One region of the Devosia lacusdianchii genome, then DNA from elsewhere that is predicted to be linked to it. Evidence: predicted binding sites of a transcription regulator. Region 1 holds the regulator's gene; each other region holds the start of a gene.

Region 1 (4,608 bases):
CCCCGGCCATGCTTATGGGTGCTGCGACGGTCAATATTCCGGCAATCGCGCTGTCGGTTGGGCCGATGCTAAACGGCTGGCACAAGGGCGAGCGCACCGGGTCGGGCACCATTGTGTGGAAGGCCCGCCAGATGATGGCCGCGGGCGAGATCGACTATGCCCAGTTCATCGAACTGGTCGCGTCGTCGGCGCCGTCCACCGGCTATTGCAACACCATGGGCACGGCAACGACGATGAACTCGCTGGCCGAGTCTCTGGGCATGCAGTTGCCCGGTTCGGCGGCCATTCCCGCGCCGTATCGCGATCGCCAGGAAATGGCCTATCGCACCGGCAAGCGTATCGTCGACATGGTACATGAAGATCTCAAGCCATCCGACATCCTGACCAAGGACAATTTCATCAATACGATCGTGGTCAATTCCGCCATTGGTGGGTCGACCAATGCGCCGATCCACATCCAGGCCATTGCCCGCCACATCGGCGTCGAGCTGGAGTTGCAGGATTTCCAGACCCATGGCCACAAGGTGCCGCTGCTGGTGAACCTGCAGCCGGCCGGGGAGTATCTGGGCGAGGACTACTATCATGCCGGTGGCGTGCCGGCGGTGGTCAACGAACTGATGACCCAGGGCCTGATCCGCGAGAACGCACCGACCGTCAACGGCAAGACCATTGGCGAGAACTGCCGCAATACGCCGATTCAGGACGACAAGGTCATCCGTCACTTCGACAACCCGCTCAAGACCGATGCGGGCTTCCTCGTGCTGCGCGGTAATCTCTTCGACAACGCCATCATGAAGACATCAGTGATCTCGTCGGAATTCCGCGAGCGCTACCTCAACAACCCCGAACATCCGGGCATGTTCGAAGGCAAGGCGGTGGTGTTCGACGGGCCGGAGGACTACCACCACCGGATCGACGATCCGTCGCTCGAAATCGACGAAAACACGCTGCTGTTCATGCGCGGTGCCGGCCCTATCGGCTATCCGGGTGCTGCCGAGGTCGTGAACATGCGGCCGCCATCCTACCTGATCAAGAAGGGCATTCACGCCCTGGCCTGTATCGGCGACGGCCGGCAGTCGGGCACGTCGGGCTCGCCCTCGATCCTCAACGCTTCGCCGGAAGCGGCGGCCGGTGGCAATCTCGCTATCCTGCGTACCGGCGACCGGGTGCGGATTGACCTTAACAAGGGCCAGGCCAATATCCTGATCTCTGACGAGGAAATCGCGACCCGCCGGGCCGACCTGGAAGCCACCGGCGGTTACAAGTTCCCCAAGCACCAGACGCCGTGGCAGGAAATCCAGCGCGGCATTGTCGACCAGCTCGGCAATGGCGCAGTGCTCAAGCCCGCTGTGGCCTATCAGCGCATCGCCCAGACCAACGGCGTACCGCGGGATAATCACTAAGGTTCGCGGGTCGGCAAACCAAAAGGCCCGCTCTTCGGCGGGCCTTTTTCTTGCCGGCTACTGTGAATTCGCGTCGATGCGCTGCCTAAGACATGGCGCGCTCTGTCGCGTTCGCCGCAGCCTGTCGAACCACGAGGTCGTGGCACCCAAGCCTCCACTCGCTCGATCTCGTGGTTCGATAAGCGCGCCGTGAGGTCTCCGATAGTGAGGCGGATCAACCGCGACGCGCCTCGAACCGCCCTTCGGTTCCATCCTCATCGCCCGGCTTGTCCGGGTGATCGATGCTTCAGCACGTGCGGAGAAATGGACTGCTTGGCCAGGCCGGGCAATGACGATCCACAAATGGATCGCTCAGTCCAGCGCCTTAGGCCGGTCCGACATCCTACCACCTAGCGAAGCCGGGCATTGGTCACCGGGGTGGGCTGAGATGTTCGTGCACGATCTTCCAGCCGTCCGGCCGCTTCGCCAAAACCGAGGTTCCGCGACCTGAGCCGGCTTCGCGCTTGCCATTGACGGTGGCCTGCCAATGAAAGGTGTATGCAACTGGCTGCACCGTCGCCTGCCGCGATCCAGCGTAGCGCCTCGATTCGATAGATTTCTTCGGTCAGAACAGCCCAAGTTGCCTCGAAGGCCGCCCGGATCGCCGCCAGGCCGCTATGGGAGCCGTCGCTAAACCAGAACACTGCATCATCAGCGATTAGCGGCGCGACATCACCGAAATCGTGATGGTTGATCCGCTCGGCATATTCGGCCATCACCGCCGCCGCTTCCGCAGCAATATGCTCTGGGTTGGAGGCCCCATCGCTCAAAGCCCGGCCTCCTGAACTCAGTCGCCGGCAAGGCGCGTGTTCACCGTAGTCCAGCGGCCGCTGGGGTCGCATTGCAGCAGCAGGCTGTCGTTGTTGCGTATGCCAACCACGGCACCGATCGAGGAAAACTTGTCCTCGAGCACGCAACCGACCACTGGGGTATCGGGCTCGCCCGCTTCCCAGCCGGTTCCGGCGCGGCAGACGGCGACACCGCCGCCTGCATTGATACCGACGCCCGCCGTGAAGGCCACGTCGCCGACCCAGCAGCGAGTCTCGCGTGCGGACACTTCCTGCGCAAGCGACGGGCCGCCCTGCGCTGCAACCAGCATCAGGGCCAGAAGCAGCGCGGCGCGCATCAGTACTTCCTCAACAGGCCAACAAGGCGTCCCTGAACCTTGACGCGATCAGGCGGGAAAATGCGTGTTTCGTAAGCCGGGTTGGCGGCTTCGAGAGCGATGGTATTTCCCTTGCGACGCAAGCGCTTGAGGGTCGCTTCTTCATCATCCACGAGAGCAACGATGATCTCGCCTGTGCTGGCGGCATCCTGCTTCTTGATCAGCACGGTATCGCCATCGAAAATGCCGGCCTCGATCATCGAGTCACCGCGCACTTCGAGTGCATAATGTTCGCCGGCGCCGAGCATTTCGGGCGGCACCATGATGGTGTGGGAATGGGTCTGAATCGCCTCGATCGGCGTGCCGGCCGCGATCCGTCCCATAACAGGAATGGAAATTGGTCGCGCATAGTCCTCGCCAGAGGATACGCGCGCGGGAGGCGACGCCACCTTGCCCAGATTGCCTTCGATAACCGATGGCTCGAAGCGCGCCTTGCGGCCGCCGAGCGAGGGGTTCATCGAATCGGGGAGCTTGACCACCTCCAGTGCGCGGGCCCGATTGGGCAGGCGGCGGATGAAGCCGCGTTCTTCGAGCGCGGTGATCAGCCGATGGATGCCAGACTTGGACGCCAGATCGAGCGCATCCTTCATCTCATCGAACGATGGCGGGATGCCGCTTTCCTTCATCCTCTCGTGGATGAACATCAGCAGCTCGTGTTGTTTGCGCGTCAGCATTGGCCCCTCGGAAACAGAATCGGAACATAGGCAGAACGACTATACGTGTTCCAGTTATGTTCTGCAATATGCTGATATGCTCATCAGTCTTGCGGGCGCCAAGACAATCAGAACGCGTCGATGGCGAGCGCTTCGACAATCGTTCCTGCGTCTTGCCCCGGATCGAATTCAGGTTGGACAATCAGCATTTCTGCCTGGGCCAAAGACGAAGTATGGCCGCTGTCGGTCTGCGATATCGGGAAAAGCTCTGGTCCGGTCGGCGTATGGATGAGCTGTGCGCGCATGAAGTGGCGGCGCGCTGTATTGGCTGGCGTCGGGCCGGCCAGCGGAAGATACCATTTGCTGAGGCCCGTATATCCAACCCAGCGGCGCAGGGCGGGTTTAATGAAGACGATGGCCGTGACCATGGCCGACACGGGATTGCCTGGTAGGCCGAAGATCAGTGTCTTGCCGCGGGTGCCGAACATCAGCGGCTTGCCGGGGCGCATGTTGATCTTCCAGAAGTCGAGGGTTACGCCGAGTTCGACGAGGATCTCCTGGACGATGTCATGATCGCCGACGCTGGCGCCGCCAGTCGTGATCAGGATGTCGGGCTCGGCTGCGAAGATGGTCTCCAGCGTTTGCCGGAGGGCGGCGCGATCGTCGCGGGCTATGCCGTAGTCGGTGACTGTTTCGGCATAAGGATGGAGCAAGGGGCGGAGGCCGAAGCTATTAGAGGCGACGATCTGGTCGGGGCCCAGCGCGGTGCCGGGCAAAACCAGTTCGTCGCCGGTGGCCAGCAGGGCAATGGCCGGGCGCCGAGCTACGACAAGGCTATCGGCATTGGCGGCAGCGGCCACGGCCAGTTGCACCGGTGCCAGGCGGACGCCGGGATCGATGAGTTGGTCCCCGGTGGCGAAGTCGTTGCCGAGCGGGCGGACACTGTGGCCCTGGCGCGGGCGGGTGTTGAAGCGGACCATGCCGCCCTCGGCCTCGGCTTCTTCCTGCATGATCACCGTATCAGCGCCCGGAGGGACTGGGGCGCCGGTGAAGATGCGGACAGTCTGACCGGCCTCTATCGATCCGCCATAAGCAGCGCCGGCTTGCGAGGTTCCGACCATGGTGAGGCGGTGGCCGTCGACAATGTCCGCTGCGCGGACGGCGTAGCCGTCCATGGCGCTGGCATTGAAAGGCGGCTGATCGTGCCGCGCAACCACCGGTTCCAGCAGAACCCGCCCCGCGGCGTCCGCCAGGCGGACGCTCTTACCCACGGGGGCGGGGACCCGCTTGAGGATGGCCGCAATGGCGTCGTCGACGGGGAGCAGGCTCATGGCCGGGTGAAGTCACC
Region 2 (4,608 bases), 410 kb from region 1:
CGTCATAGACGAATTCCACCGGCGTCTTGCCGGTGCCATAGAGCACGGCGTGCTGCACCTCGAACGGCAGATCGCTCCAGGCCGTGCCTGTCGAGGCGCCGAACTGCTTCACCACCGCCTGCAAGGTCTGCAGGTAATAGGGTGCCGAGGTCTTGGACCAGGGCAGGATGGCCCCGTCGCGGATCGACATGGTCGCATCCGGCACGATCTGGTCCGGGTCGATCTTCTGCTCGGTGCCCAAGCCGTCGCAAACCGGGCAGGCGCCGAAGGGGTTGTTGAACGAGAACAGGCGCGGCTCGATCTCGGCGATGGTGAAGCCGGAGACCGGGCAGGCGAACTTTTCCGAGAACGTCACCTGACGCTGCGTGCCGTCCTCGTTCTTCTCGTCGGCGAATTCGACCAGGGCAATGCCATCGGCCAGCTTCAGCGCCGTCTCGAAACTCTCGGCTAGGCGGCCGGAAATATCGGGCCCGACCACGATGCGGTCCACCACGACTTCGATGTCATGCTTGATCTTCTTGTCGAGGGCAGGCGCATCCTCGATCTCGTGATACTGGCCATCGATCTTGACGCGCTGGAAGCCCTTGCGCATCAGGTCCGCCAGTTCCTTCTTGTACTCACCCTTGCGACCGCGCGCGATCGGCGCCAGCAGGTAGAGCCGCGTGTCGGCAGGCATTTCCAGCACCTTGTCGACCATCTGGCTGACGGTCTGGCTTTCGATCGGCAGGCCGGTGGCTGGCGAATAGGGAATACCGACGCGCGCAAAGAGCAGGCGCAGATAGTCGTAGATCTCCGTCACCGTGCCAACGGTAGAGCGCGGGTTACGCGACGTGGTCTTCTGCTCGATGGAAATGGCCGGCGACAGGCCCTCGATGTGCTCCACATCGGGCTTCTGCATCATTTCGAGGAACTGCCGGGCATAGGCCGACAGCGACTCCACGTAGCGGCGCTGCCCCTCGGCATAGATGGTGTCGAAGGCGAGCGAGGACTTGCCCGAGCCGGAGAGGCCGGTCATCACGATCAGGCTGTCGCGTGGCAGCTTGAGGTCGATGCCCTTGAGATTGTGCTCGCGGGCGCCGCGCACGATGATCTCACGGTTCTGGCTGGGCTTTGGCGTCATCATATCAGTCCATGGCTCGGTGCGCCAAACGGCAGCACGGCGGCAAAGTCGTAAACGGGCATGAGGTTAGGAAGACCAGACAGATAGGCGTAGGTACCTTCTGCCGCAAGCGGGGCAGGCGCATGGCCGCCCCGCGTACCAGTCACCTTAGCGTGTGGCGAGGGGCTTGCCAAAGCGGCAATCACTATCGTGAACATAAGCGGAACAATCGGGATTCGGTCAAGGCCCGACATGCTGCGTCACTCCGTGCCAGGCCGTAAAAAGCGCCACGACCACAAACAACGCGCCAGCGCCGCGGCCGATCCAGATCGTAACCTGGGGGTTACCGACCAGTGCGTCGCGGCCTTTTCCGGCGGCCAGCGCCAGTGCGCCGTAGATAAGAAACTGCATCGCGACGGTCATCACGCCCATGACCAGGGCCTGCGACCAGATCGGTCCATATTCGGGCTTGATGAATTGGGGAAACACCGCCAGCACGAACAGATAGGCCTTGGGATTGAGAAGGCAGGTGATCAGCCCCTGCCGGAACGCCACCCAGTCAGACCGGCTCTTGGCCTGGCCGATACTGTCCACCGTGATCGAGCTGCGCAGCAGGGTGTAGCCAATCCAGGCCATGTAGGCAGCGCCGACCAGGATCATGCCCTGGAACAGCATGGTGGGAAGCTGCGTCAGCACCCCGACCGCCAGCGCACCGAACAGCGTATGCACCGCTCCGCCCAACATGATTCCGCCAACGGCGGCAAAGCCGGTGCGGCGCCCTCCGGTCAGCGCATTGGCGATGACGAAGAACATGTCCATGCCCGGCACCACGATGATGCCGAACAACAGGACCAGATAGATCCATAAAGCTTCACTGTAACCCATCGCCCCGCCGCTTGCCTCCGCGCGAGGACGATGTCGGCCAACCCTGCTGACATCCTGTGTCAGCAGGGTTGGTGTTTTGCCCCACGGTCCAGGTCAACGGGCAAAGCGGTCGCGATAGGCCTGGGGACTGACGCCGACGCGGGGCGTGCTCGCATGCAAACCTCATGTGATGAGCGGCTTGTCTTGGTGGCGTGCTTTCGCCCGGACTAGGCGACAAGGTTGGAGGAGGCGAACTCCCGCCGGTCTTGACTGTGGCGATCGAGTGGAACATAATGAGAACAAATGTGCTGTTCACAACTCTGCCAAGGCCTCGGACGGAGCCCCTGCGGCGGAGTAGAGTGGCGGCCGCTATGTAAGTGAGCGTCCCGAGCGGCAGAGGCCCTCGGGACTGAATCGAAAGGAATGAGCGATGGCAGGCAGTGTGAACAAGGTCATCCTGGTCGGCAATCTCGGTGCGGATCCGGAAGTGCGCAATCTTCCCAGCGGGGGCAAGGTGGTGAACCTGTCGATCGCGACCTCGGAAAACTGGAAAGACAAGAATACCGGCGAACGCCGCGAGAAGACCGAGTGGCACCGTGTGGTGATCTTCTCGGAAGGTCTGGCCCGCGTGGCCGAGAGCTACCTTAAAAAGGGCAGCAAGGTTTATCTCGAAGGCCAGTTGCAGACGCGCAAGTGGCAGGACCAGTCCGGCCAGGACAAGTATTCCACCGAGATCGTGCTGCAGGGCTTCAACTCCAATATGACCCTGCTTGATGGTCGTGGCGAAGGCGGCGGTGCCGGCGATAGTGACGGCGGCTTCCGCGGCGTCGACAATGGCGGTGGTTTCCGCGGCGCCCGCGACAACAATGGCGGCGGCGGTGCCCAGCGCCCACGTGCCAACGCCCCGGCCTTCGAGCCCGGCGGCATGGACGACGATATCCCGTTCTAAGGAGCGGGACTATACGCTGACAAATGGGTCGCCTTGGCGGCCCATTTTTGTCGGGGGCAGGGTGCTCTCAGGCGGCGAAGGTGCGGCTGGTGGCGCGACCGGCGGCTTTGGCGGCGTAGAGGGCAATATCGGCGTGGCGGAACAGCTGTTCCGATGAGCCGCCGCGATAATGCGCTACCCCGACCGAGGCACCAAGGCTAAGCGTCTGGCCCAGGCGCGTGACCGGGCGGCGCATCACTCGCACGATCGTTTCGGCCAGATGTTCGACATCATCAGGTGATCCGGCGTCGTTGAGCAGGACAGCGAATTCGTCGCCGCCGATGCGGGCTACCAGTTCTGCACCGCTACAGCTTTCCAGCAATCGCAGGGCCGCTTCCTTGAGGCACTCGTCGCCCAGCGCGTGGCCATAGGTGTCGTTGACCTGCTTGAAGCCGTCGAGATCGACCAGCAGCAGCGCGTCGATGTTGCCGCGCCCCTCGTCCAGCGCAGCGAGCCGCGCCTGAAACAGGCTACGATTGGCGAGGCCGGTCATCACGTCGAATTCGGCGAGATAGCGGGTGCGATCGGCCAAGAGCTTTTCTTCGGTAATGTCCTGCTTCATGCCGAAAATGCGGTGCGCGAGGCCGTCGCGGCTCTCGACCGCTCCGGTCAGCCGCATCCATCGCCGCTTGCCTGATGTGGTGATGATCTCGCAGTTGAGGGCAAAGTCGGTGCAGGTGGCGATGGCCCTGGCGCGCGCCGCTTCCATCTCCAGGCGGGACTTTTCGGTGTAGAGCGCCAGCGTCATTTCGCGCGTGACCGGCGTGTTACGGGGGATCTCGAACAGATCATAGACGCCATTGGTCCAGATCAGGCTGCTGTCGCTGAGGTTGCACTGCCAGATGCCGATGCGTGCTGTCGCCGAGGCGCGGTCGAACAGGTTGCGCCGATGCTCTTCGAGCGCCGCATAGTCGGCGATAGCGCGGCTTTGTGACTCGATCTGCCGGCGCTGCTGAGTGATAGCGGCCCGCGCGAGGACCTCACCCGCCAGCGCGGCAAGAGTGGTAGCCATCATGGCGCTGCGGGGGCGTGGATCGAACAGGCTCAACAATTGCGCCGGACGATCGTCGTGGGCCGGTAGCACGATGCCGACATAGAAGCGCGGATACTGCCCAGCATCGGCAATGACCAGCGGCCTTCCCGCTGCAATGGCGCGAGCTTCGAGCGCCGCGAGATCTGCATCGGCCCCTGCTGCGGCAACGACGATCGATATGTCCGCGGCAATGCTGCTGAGTCGCGCGCCGGCAATGCCGAGCAGCGCACATAAACGCTGCAATCGCAGATCAATCGCCTCGTCCCGTCGCGTTTCGGCGGCGGGCGTCTGCAATGCGAAAGCTGCGGTCGCGGCGAGGCTGCGCAATTGGACGTTCCCGGATAGGCCGGGAAGGCTAGCGCGAGCTTGGTTAAGACTTCCTCAGCCACAGGCCGCTGAGATTGAAAACAATCAGCCGCGTTACTTGCTGAACGGCACTTCAGCGCGGAGGCTGTCGCCGCTGTCGACATAGACCACCTCGAACACCACGTTGATTGCCTCATTGCTGAGGGTGATTTGGGCGGAGATGTTGATGTCCTTGCCCTCTTCGTCTTCGTCGCGCTCGCGCAGGTTGAACACCAGGCCACCGCCGCGCTTCTGGCCGACGGCTATGCCGGTGAAAGT
Region 3 (4,608 bases), 1.1 Mb from region 1:
GGGCCGGCCGGCTCAGCTTGACCGTACCGGCCAGAGGATCGTTGGGGCTCATTCTTCCGGCTCCTCGAACAGGCTTGCCTGCAGACCCACAAAGCCCTGCGGCACCAGCTTGCCCAAGTGCTGGAACGCGGCGCCGGTCAGCATGCGGCCGCGCGGTGTCCGCTGAATGAAGCCTTGCTGGATCAAATAGGGCTCGACGATTTCCTCGATCGCATCGCGCGGCTCGCTCAGCGCCGCCGCAATGGTCTCGATGCCAACCGGGCCGCCATTGTAGAAGTCGGCAATGGTGGTGAGGTAGCGCCGGTCGAGCTGATCGAGCCCGCGCGCATCGACGTCAAGCCGCAACAGCGCCTTGTCGGCGATGGCACGGGTAATCTCGCCGGAGCCATCGACCAGCGCAAAATCGGTCACTCGGCGTAGTAGCCGCCCGGCGATACGCGGCGTCCCGCGCGACCGGCGGGCGATTTCCATTGCGCCATCGGGCGCCATCGGCATGCCGAGCAGCCGCGCCCCGCGCTGCACGATCTGCACCAGCTCCTCGGGCGTATAGAAATTGAGCCGCACCGGTATGCCGAAGCGATCGCGCAGCGGTGTGGTCAGCAGGCCCGCGCGCGTCGTGGCCCCGACCAGCGTGAACCGCGCCAGGTCGATCCGCACCGAGCGGGCCGCGGGGCCCTCGCCAATGATCAGATCGAGCTGGAAATCCTCCATCGCCGGATAGAGCACTTCCTCGATCGCCGGATTGAGCCGGTGGATTTCGTCGATGAACAGCACATCGCGGTCTTCGAGATTGGTCAGCAGCGCCGCCAGATCTCCGGCCTTCGCAATGACAGGGCCGGATGTGGCACGGAAGCCGACGCCCAGTTCGCGCGAAATGATCTGCGCCAGCGTGGTCTTGCCCAGGCCTGGCGGACCAACAAACAGCACATGATCGAGCGCCGTACCGCGCTGCTTGGCCGCCTGGATGAAGACTTCGAGATTTGCCCGCGCCGCCGCCTGGCCAACGAACTCGGAAAAACCGGATGGGCGCAGGGAAACGTCGAGCGGATCGTCGCGACCGGCCGCGGCGGAAGTCAGATCAGTCAACTACTCAGCTCCCGCAGTCCCAGTCGGATCAGCTTCTCGGTGGGCACGCTGTCGCCTTCGCGGGCAACGATGCGCGCCAGTGCGGCGGAAGCCTGGGCGCTGGAATAGCCCAGATTGGTCAACGCCGAAACGGCGTCGGTGATAGCGCTCGAAGCATTGCCGTCACCCAGCGCCGATTGCAGGCCCAGCGTGCCCGCATCGATGCCACCGCCGGCCGGCACCTTGCCCTTGAGTTCGGTGACCACGCGAATGGCCAGCTTGGGCCCGACGCCATTGGCGCGGCCGATCATCGCCTTATCTTGCAAGGCTATCGCGCTCGAAATCTCGGAGGTAGACAGCACGGAGAGGATCGCGAGCGCCACCCGCGCGCCGACGCCTTGCACGGTCATCAGCAGGTTGAACCACGCCTTCTCCGCCTCGCTGGAAAAGCCGTAGAGGCGGATCATATCCTCGCGGACGATGGTTTCGATGAACACCACCGCCGCCTCGCCGACGCGCGGCAGCTCCTGCAGCGTGCGGCTCGAGCAGAACGCCTCGTAGCAGACCCCGCCGCAGTCGATCAGCACGAAGTCGTCGCCGAAACTGTCGACCAATCCTTTGAGTTTGCCGATCATGCCAGAGCCCTCAGCCGCTGATTGGCCACGCGGTGATGCGCATGGCAGATGGCGATGGCCAGCGCATCGGCGGCATCGGCGCCCTTGAAGTCGGCGGCCGGCATCAGTGTCTTGACCATCAGCGCCACCTGGCCTTTTTCGGCATGGCCGGTGCCGACCACGGATTTCTTGACCAGATTGGCCGCATATTCGGCCACCGGCAGGCCCCGCGCTGCCGGCGTCAGCAGAGCCACCCCGCGCGCCTGGCCCAGGATCAGCGCCGAGCGGGCGCCGGCATTGACAAAGGTCTCCTCCACCGCCGCTTCATCGGGCGCGAACCGGTCGAGCACCTCGCCCAGCGCCGCGAACAGCACGGCCAGCCGCTCCGCCAGCGAACCATCGACCGGCGGCGTCACCGTTCCAGCGCCCACAAAGGTCAGCCGGTTGCCTGTGGTCTCGATAATGCCCCAGCCGCAACGGCGCAAGCCTGGATCGATGCCGATGATTCGCGTGGGAGACGTCATGCCCAATCCTTATTGACTGAGCCGCATCCTACCAAGCCCAATGTGAACAAAAAGGCAACGGGATCGGTGGAAAACCCCGGTTCCGGTAAAATTGCATCTATCCTGCAAACACCATCTTCAAGACCTCGCCCATAGGTTCCCGCCGGGAATGCGGGGATGGTCGGATGACGGGACTTCACAAGCAGCTTCCGAAGTATGCGTGGCTTCGGATTCAGCGGGTAACTGGGGTGGTAACGGCGCTATCGATCGTCCTGTCGGTCGTCATGACCAATGCCATCATGGAAACCTTCTCGGCCGGCGTGAACGTGCAGGGCCTCGCCGTATCCATCCTCACGCCGCTGGCTCTGGGCGGCCCGATGATCTTCTTCCTGATGCTCAAGCATGAGCAATTGCGCCATGCCAACCGTCAGCTGGAAAAACTGGCCACCACCGATTGGCTGACCGCCTGCCTCAATCGCGGCGCTTTCACCCGCGCGGTCACCCAGCACCTGGGCGCATCGCGGCGCCAGGGCGCGCTGCTGTTCGTCGATGCCGACGACTTCAAGGGCGTCAATGACCGTTTCGGCCACGACCAGGGCGACGAGGCCCTGCGCCTGCTGGCCGCCGCGATCCAGGTCGCGGTATCTGAAGGCGGTATCGTCGGGCGGCTGGGCGGCGAGGAGTTCGGCGTTTTCCTCCCCGATGCCGATCCGGTGGCCGCCGACCGGGCAGCCGAGCAGATCCGCAGCATGGTGGCGGCGATCGCCTTCGAGCCCGGGGGAATGCCCTGCCCGCTATCGGTGAGCATCGGCGGAACGACATTTGCCGGCCCGGCCGAATTCTCCGAACTCTATCGGCTGGCCGACCAACGCCTATACGACGCCAAGAATAGCGGCCGCGACTGCGTCGCCATGATGCAGGCCGCTTGACCATGGAGAGCAGCCCCACCTGAGCCGACCCGACCAATGCAATGCCCCGCCCGCCACCGGCCCCACGGCTCGGAGGCGAACCCTCATTTTAGCCAAGAGATTGCGCCCTCATGCTGCCTTCCAAGACTTTGACTGCCCTGCAGAGCTGGTCCAGTGTCGGCCGCTGGACCTTCTTCGGGACGCTGGCCTGCGTCGCCGTGTCGGTGCTGTTCAACGCGCTGTTCTTCGACGATCTGGGCTATGAGGCGCTGCGGCGGTCGATCATCAGCGCCACGGTGCTGCCCATAGCGCTCGGGCTGCCGCTGTTCTGCTACATGAGCATGCGCATACGCGGCCTTGCCATCACCAATGTGCGCCTGGGCATGGTAGCGCGCACCGATAGCCTCACTGCCTGCCTCAACCGCGGGGCCTTTACCGCCAAGGTCAGCCTGCTGCTGTCGCAACGCAAGCCCGGCAGCACCGGCGCTCTGCTGATGATCGACGCCGATAACTTCAAGGCCATCAACGATCTGTTCGGTCACGATGCCGGCGACGAGGCCCTGACCATCATCGCACGCTCCATTCGCGCCATTCTGCGCGCCGGCGACCTGGTCGGACGCATGGGCGGCGAGGAATTCGGCGTCTATTTGCCCGGCGTCGACCAGCGCGGCGCCGAAGCTATTGCCGAGCGCATCCGCCGTTCGGTCAACCTGGCGGCTTTCGCGCCGGAGGGCCGCCAGCGTCCGCTGTCGGTCAGCGTTGGCGGCGCGGTGTTCGAGGGGCCAGCCAGCTTTACCGAGCTGTTCCGCATTGCCGACCAGCGCCTCTATGGCGCCAAGCAAGCCGGGCGCAACCGCACCACCGTCGCTCATTTCGACGACCATCCGGTGATCGGCATCAAGCGCAGCGCATGAAAAAAGGCGGCGCCGTGTGGCACCGCCCTGATCATTCAAAACCTGCGGCTCAGCTTTCTAGCTTGGCGGCTTCTTCGTCGCTCATATCGAAGTTCGAATAGACGTTCTGCACGTCATCGTCTTCCTCGAGCGTCGAAATCAACTTCATCAGCGTCGCGCCCTTTTCGGCGTCGATCGGCGTATTGGTTTGCGGCTTCCAGATGGCCTTGACCGACTCGGCCTCGCCCAGAACCTTTTCCAGCGCCGCGGCAACTTCCACCATCGCCTCGAACGAGGTGGTGATGTAGTGGCCCTCTTCGTCGCTCTCGACGTCGTCGGCGCCCGCTTCGATCGCCGCTTCCATCACCTTGTCTTCCGAGCCGGCCTTGAGCGAGTAGGTGATCTCACCGACCTTGTCGAACATGAAGCCGACCGAATTGGTTTCACCCATCGCGCCGCCATTCTTGGAGAAGTACGAGCGGACATTGGAGGCGGTGCGGTTGCGATTGTCGGTCAGCGTCTCGACGATGATGGCGACGCCGCCGGGGCCATAGCCCTCGTAGCGGATTTCGTCATAGTTCTCGCCATCCGAGCCGATCGCCTTCTTGATGGCGCGGTCGATATT
Region 4 (4,608 bases), 1.1 Mb from region 1:
CCGAACGCCTGGCGATTTTTGGCGGCGAGGGGGCCGGCGCAACCTGTTGAACCCCGCCATTTCCGATGAAGCAGGTTCGGATGTCCCGGGCGTCGTGTTGCGGGCGCCGGTGGGGCGCATGCTGTGCGACCCATCCTGGAGCTTCACCTCGGATGCGTCCAAAAAGGACAATTACCGGATCTGGTTCATCTGGGCCGGCGAGGGGGACTTGCTGACGCCGGCGGGTGAGCGGATTGCGCTGGTGCCGGGCATGATCTGTGTGATGCGGCCCGATGGCGTCTATCAGGCCAGCCACAACCCGGCCAACCGGCTGGGGGTGACGTTTCTCAACTATAGCTATGCCGGTTCGGACGCGCCACTGCCGCCGGTCTGGTGCTGGACGCCCGACTTCCTGTTCATCGACGCGGTGACGCGCAAGATCGTGCAATTGCATGCAGCGGAGCTGGCGGGCATGGCTGATACCGGCCGGCGCGCGGCGACGCTGCTACGGGCCGTCCTCGACGATCTGCATGCGGCGGCCCGGCAGATGCAGCAATCGGATGCGCCGACGTCGCGCCTCGATCGCGACGTCATTGAACTGGCCAACAAGGTGCTCGAAATGCCGGCCGAACATGACGATATCGCCGAGCTGGCGGACCATGTCTTTCGCAGCCGGTCGCATTTCACCCGCACCTTCCGGCGGTTATTCGGGGTCAGCCCGGCGCGTTTCGTCAAATCGACCAAGCTGCTCAAGGCGCGCGACCTGTTGCAGACCACCTCGATGAGCATCGGCGAGATCTGCTCGCTGCTGGGCTATTCGAGCACGCAGTATTTCTCGCGCCAGTACAAATCCTATTTCGGCACGACGCCGGGAGAGGACCGGCAGCTCGCCCAGATCAATGCTCAAAAGAGCCAGGAGGAGACGAAATGACGATCAATCGCAGGCAATGGCTGCAAGGGGCGGCCGCGCTGATGGGGGCGTCGGTGCTCCCGGGGCTCGCCCATGCGCAGCAGGAGGCGCTCCGCGCCATCTTCTGGGGCGGGCAGGCGCGTGCCGACCGCACATTCGCGGTGTTCGACCTGTTCCAGCAAGCGCGCGGGGAGGCGGCCGTTGCCAGTGAATTCCTCGGGTTCAACGATTACTGGACCAAGGTGGCAACGCAGATGGCGGGCGGCAATGCGCCTGACCTGATCCAGATGGATTATCGCTATATCGTCGAATACGGCCGGCGCGGCGTCTTGGCGCCACTCGACGACTATCTGGGCAACGTGTTGGACCTTGGCGATTTCGACGCCGACCAGGTTGCGGCCGGCAAGGTCGATGGCAAGCTCTATGGCGTGAGCCTGGGGGCAGGCGGCTTCTGTCTTCAGACCAATGTCAGCGCCTTCGAGCGGGCCGGACTGCCGGTTCCGGGCGCCACCACGACCTATGCCGATCTTGCCGGAATGGCGGAGGCCTTCAATGCGGCCAATGGCGAGATGCGGATGCTGCTCGATGCTTCGGGCAGCGAGCCAGCACTGGAAAACTGGCTGCGCCAGCGCGGCAAGGCGCTTTATACGCCCGAGGGTGAGCTGGCTTTCGAGGCTATAGATGCCGCCGAATGGTTCACGCTCTGGGCCGATCTGCGCGACAAGCAGGCTTGCGTCACCGCCGAGACCCAGGCGCTGTCCACCGGCACGATCGATACCAGCATGCTGATCACCGGGCGCGCCGCGACGGGCATTACCGGCGTCAACGAACTCATCGCCTACCAGGCTTTGGCGCAGGACAAGCTCACCGTCACCAATATGCCGCTGGCCGAGGCCGGTGGGGCGGGCGGGCATTATCGCAAGCCCACCATGTTCTGGACGCTGTCGCAGAACTCGACCGCCAAGGACCGTGCGGTGGATCTGGCGAATTTCTTCGTCCGCGACCTGGGGGCGGCCAAGCTGCTGGGTCTCGAGCGTGGCATTCCGTGTTCGGCCGCGTCCCGCGAACACATCGTCGGCGATCTCTCCGACTTGGAGCGCGTCACCATCGACTTCTTCGACAATCTGGGGCCGTTGATGGGCGACATTCCGCCGCCGCCGCCAGCCGCGGCGGGCGAAATCGATCTATCGCTGCTGCGGACACTGAGCCAGGAAATCGGTTTCGGGGCCAAGACGCCGCAGGAAGGCGGCGAGCAATTGGTTGCCGGCGCCAAGGATATTCTCGCCCGCTCATGAGATGACGGCCAGCCGGCGAACTTCGCCGGTTGGTCTCGCGCTTGGCGCTACGTCGATCACAAATCCCGGACACATGTCATTTTGACATGCGCCGAATCCGTGATCTGCGCTATCTGTTCCATGAACATAAAGGGAACAGAAATGACCGCGCTGACCTTGCGTCGTAAGCTGGCGATCCTGTCCGATGCCGCTAAATATGATGCATCCTGTGCCTCCAGCGGTTCGGAAAAACGCAACAGCGCCGGTACGGGCGGCATCGGCTCGACCGAGGGCAGCGGCATTTGCCACTCCTATGCGCCGGACGGGCGCTGCATCAGCCTGCTCAAGATACTGCTGACCAACTTCTGCGTCTACGACTGCATCTATTGCGTCAACCGCTCATCCTCCAACGTCGCCCGGGCGCGGTTCAGCGTCGAGGAGGTGGTGCGGCTGACGCTGGACTTCTACAAGCGCAACTATATCGAAGGGCTGTTCCTATCCTCGGGCATCATCCGGTCGCCGGACTATACGATGGAAGAGCTGGTGCAGGTGGCGCGGTCGCTGCGCGAGGACTACCATTTCGCCGGCTATATCCATCTCAAGATCATCCCCAATGCGGCGCCGGAACTGCTGGCGGAGGCGGGGCGGTGGGCGGATCGGCTTTCGACCAATATCGAGATGCCGACCGATATCGGTCTCCAAGTGCTGGCGCCGGAGAAGAAGCCAAGCGAAATTCGCACCGCCATGGCCCGTGTGCGCGGCAAGCTCGACGAGGCCGAGCCGGACAAGAAGGCGAGAGCCAAGCCGCCCAAGTTCGCTCCGGCGGGCCAATCGACACAGATGATCGTCGGCGCCGACGCGGCCGATGACGGGGCCATCCTCAATCGTGCGGCCGGGCTCTATTCGGGGTACCGGCTGCGCCGGGTCTATTACTCGGCGTTTTCGCCCATTCCCGATGCCAGTTCCCGATTGCCGCTGCGGCCGCCGCCATTGATGCGGGAACATCGGTTGTACCAGGCCGACTGGCTCATTCGCTTCTATGGCTTTGACGTGCCCGAGATCATTGCCGGCGGGCAGGATGGATTGCTCGATCTCAATATCGACCCCAAGCTTGCCTGGGCGCTGAAGAGCCGGGCGCGGTTTCCGGTGGACGTCAACCGGGCCGATCGCGAGATGCTGTTGCGCGTGCCAGGGCTGGGGACGCGCAGCATCGACCGCATTCTTTCCACCCGCCGGCATCATCGCCTGCGGCTCGACGACGTGGCGCGCATTGCCGGTTCGATCGACAAGGTGCGCCCATTCATCGAGGCCGCCGACTGGAATCCCGGCGGGTTGACCGACGATCACCGCCTGCGGGCCCGGCTGACGCCGGAGCCCGAGCAGTTGAGCCTGTTCTAATGCATGTCGTCCGGTTGCAATCGCCTAACGATTTTGCCGAGTGGCGTGGCCATGCTCGGCAATTGCTGGCGGTCGACCTATCCCCCGATGAGGTCGAGTGGCGCATGCAGGATGATGCGAGCGGTCTTCTCGACAGCGTGGAACCGCCAGTAGTGCGGCAGGTTGATCGTCCAGTGGGATTTGTCCCCCGCCAATTCCTCGATCTGGCCGAGCAGGCCATCTGCCACAGCGATCCCGCGCGCTTCGCCGTGCTCTATCGCCTGCTGTGGGACCTGCAGCGCGACAGGCAATTGCTGGCGAATGCGGCGTCAGGTGATACTGGTTCGCTCACCAAGTGGGTGTCGGCGGTGCATCGCGACAGCCACAAGATGAAGGCCTTTGTGCGCTTCAAATCCATCGCCGACGATTCTGGCCTCGAGCGCTATGCCGCCTGGTTCGAGCCCGAGCACTACACGCTGGAGGCGACCGCGCCTTTCTTTGCGCGACGCTTCGATGGCATGATCTGGGCTATCGTCACCCCTTATCGCAGCGCCTATTGGGACGGCGAAAGCCTTGCGTTCGGCCCGGGCGGCCAGCGCTCCGACGTCCCGCTGGACGACGCGGTCGAGGCCGATTGGAAGACGTATTTTTCCTCCATCTTCAATCCGGCCCGGCTCAAGGTTTCGATGATGAAATCGGAAATGCCGGTCAAGTACTGGCGCAACCTGCCGGAGGCCGAGCTCATTGCACCCCTGATCCGAGGCGCCAGACAGATGGAGGCAGAGATGATCGAGCGCACGGCGACGCAACCGCCCTCGCGCCACCTCCGGCAGCAGGCTCGGACGCCGGAAGCTGCTGAAGATTCAGCCGAAATCGCCAGCCTTGCTGAAGCCCGCGTTGCCGTCCAGGATTGCCGGCGCTGCCCGCTTCACCAAAATGCCACGCAGGCGGTGTTCGGCGAAGGGCCCGAGCACGCCGAAGTCATGTTTGTCGGCGAACAGCCTGGCGATCAGGAAGACCTGGCGGGAAAGCCCTTTGTCGGACCGGCCGGCAAGGTGCTCGACGCGG

Evidence for each region. Region 1 encodes LexA, which represses DNA repair genes until DNA is damaged. Its sites were predicted from a motif close to TGTTCNNNNTGTGTTCNG; they were not measured.
Region 2: a site for LexA is predicted at 2,248-2,265, ahead of ssb (single-stranded DNA-binding protein). Genes of this name have one in related genera too.
Region 3: a site for LexA is predicted at 2,246-2,263, ahead of ruvC (crossover junction endodeoxyribonuclease RuvC). Genes of this name have one in related genera too.
Region 4: a site for LexA is predicted at 2,305-2,322, ahead of MF606_RS16110 (putative DNA modification/repair radical SAM protein). Genes of this name have one in related genera too.

Annotation. Positions count from the first base shown of each region.
Region 1 is NZ_CP092483.1:2,202,900-2,207,507, reverse strand. It holds gene MF606_RS10755 (IlvD/Edd family dehydratase) at 1-1,403, shown strand, start outside; gene MF606_RS21745 (nuclear transport factor 2 family protein) at 1,793-2,212, opposite strand; gene MF606_RS10740 (hypothetical protein) at 2,230-2,568, opposite strand; gene lexA (transcriptional repressor LexA) at 2,568-3,281, opposite strand; gene MF606_RS10730 (molybdopterin molybdotransferase MoeA) at 3,389-4,591, opposite strand; gene moaC (cyclic pyranopterin monophosphate synthase MoaC) at 4,588-4,608, opposite strand, start outside.
Region 2 is NZ_CP092483.1:1,792,362-1,796,969, forward strand. It holds gene uvrA (excinuclease ABC subunit UvrA) at 1-1,123, opposite strand, end outside; gene MF606_RS08565 (LysE family translocator) at 1,340-1,984, opposite strand; gene ssb (single-stranded DNA-binding protein) at 2,394-2,912, shown strand; gene MF606_RS08575 (GGDEF domain-containing protein) at 2,980-4,311, opposite strand; gene MF606_RS08580 (hypothetical protein) at 4,405-4,608, opposite strand, start outside.
Region 3 is NZ_CP092483.1:3,345,225-3,349,832, forward strand. It holds gene MF606_RS16475 (DNA-directed RNA polymerase subunit alpha C-terminal domain-containing protein) at 1-52, opposite strand, end outside; gene ruvB (Holliday junction branch migration DNA helicase RuvB) at 49-1,086, opposite strand; gene ruvA (Holliday junction branch migration protein RuvA) at 1,083-1,700, opposite strand; gene ruvC (crossover junction endodeoxyribonuclease RuvC) at 1,697-2,203, opposite strand; gene MF606_RS16495 (GGDEF domain-containing protein) at 2,368-3,111, shown strand; gene MF606_RS16500 (GGDEF domain-containing protein) at 3,222-4,004, shown strand; gene MF606_RS16505 (YebC/PmpR family DNA-binding transcriptional regulator) at 4,054-4,608, opposite strand, start outside.
Region 4 is NZ_CP092483.1:3,268,473-3,273,080, reverse strand. It holds gene MF606_RS16125 (phytanoyl-CoA dioxygenase family protein) at 1-50, shown strand, start outside; gene MF606_RS16120 (helix-turn-helix domain-containing protein) at 47-910, shown strand; gene MF606_RS16115 (ABC transporter substrate-binding protein) at 907-2,184, shown strand; gene MF606_RS16110 (putative DNA modification/repair radical SAM protein) at 2,326-3,561, shown strand; gene MF606_RS16105 (UdgX family uracil-DNA binding protein) at 3,561-4,608, shown strand, end outside.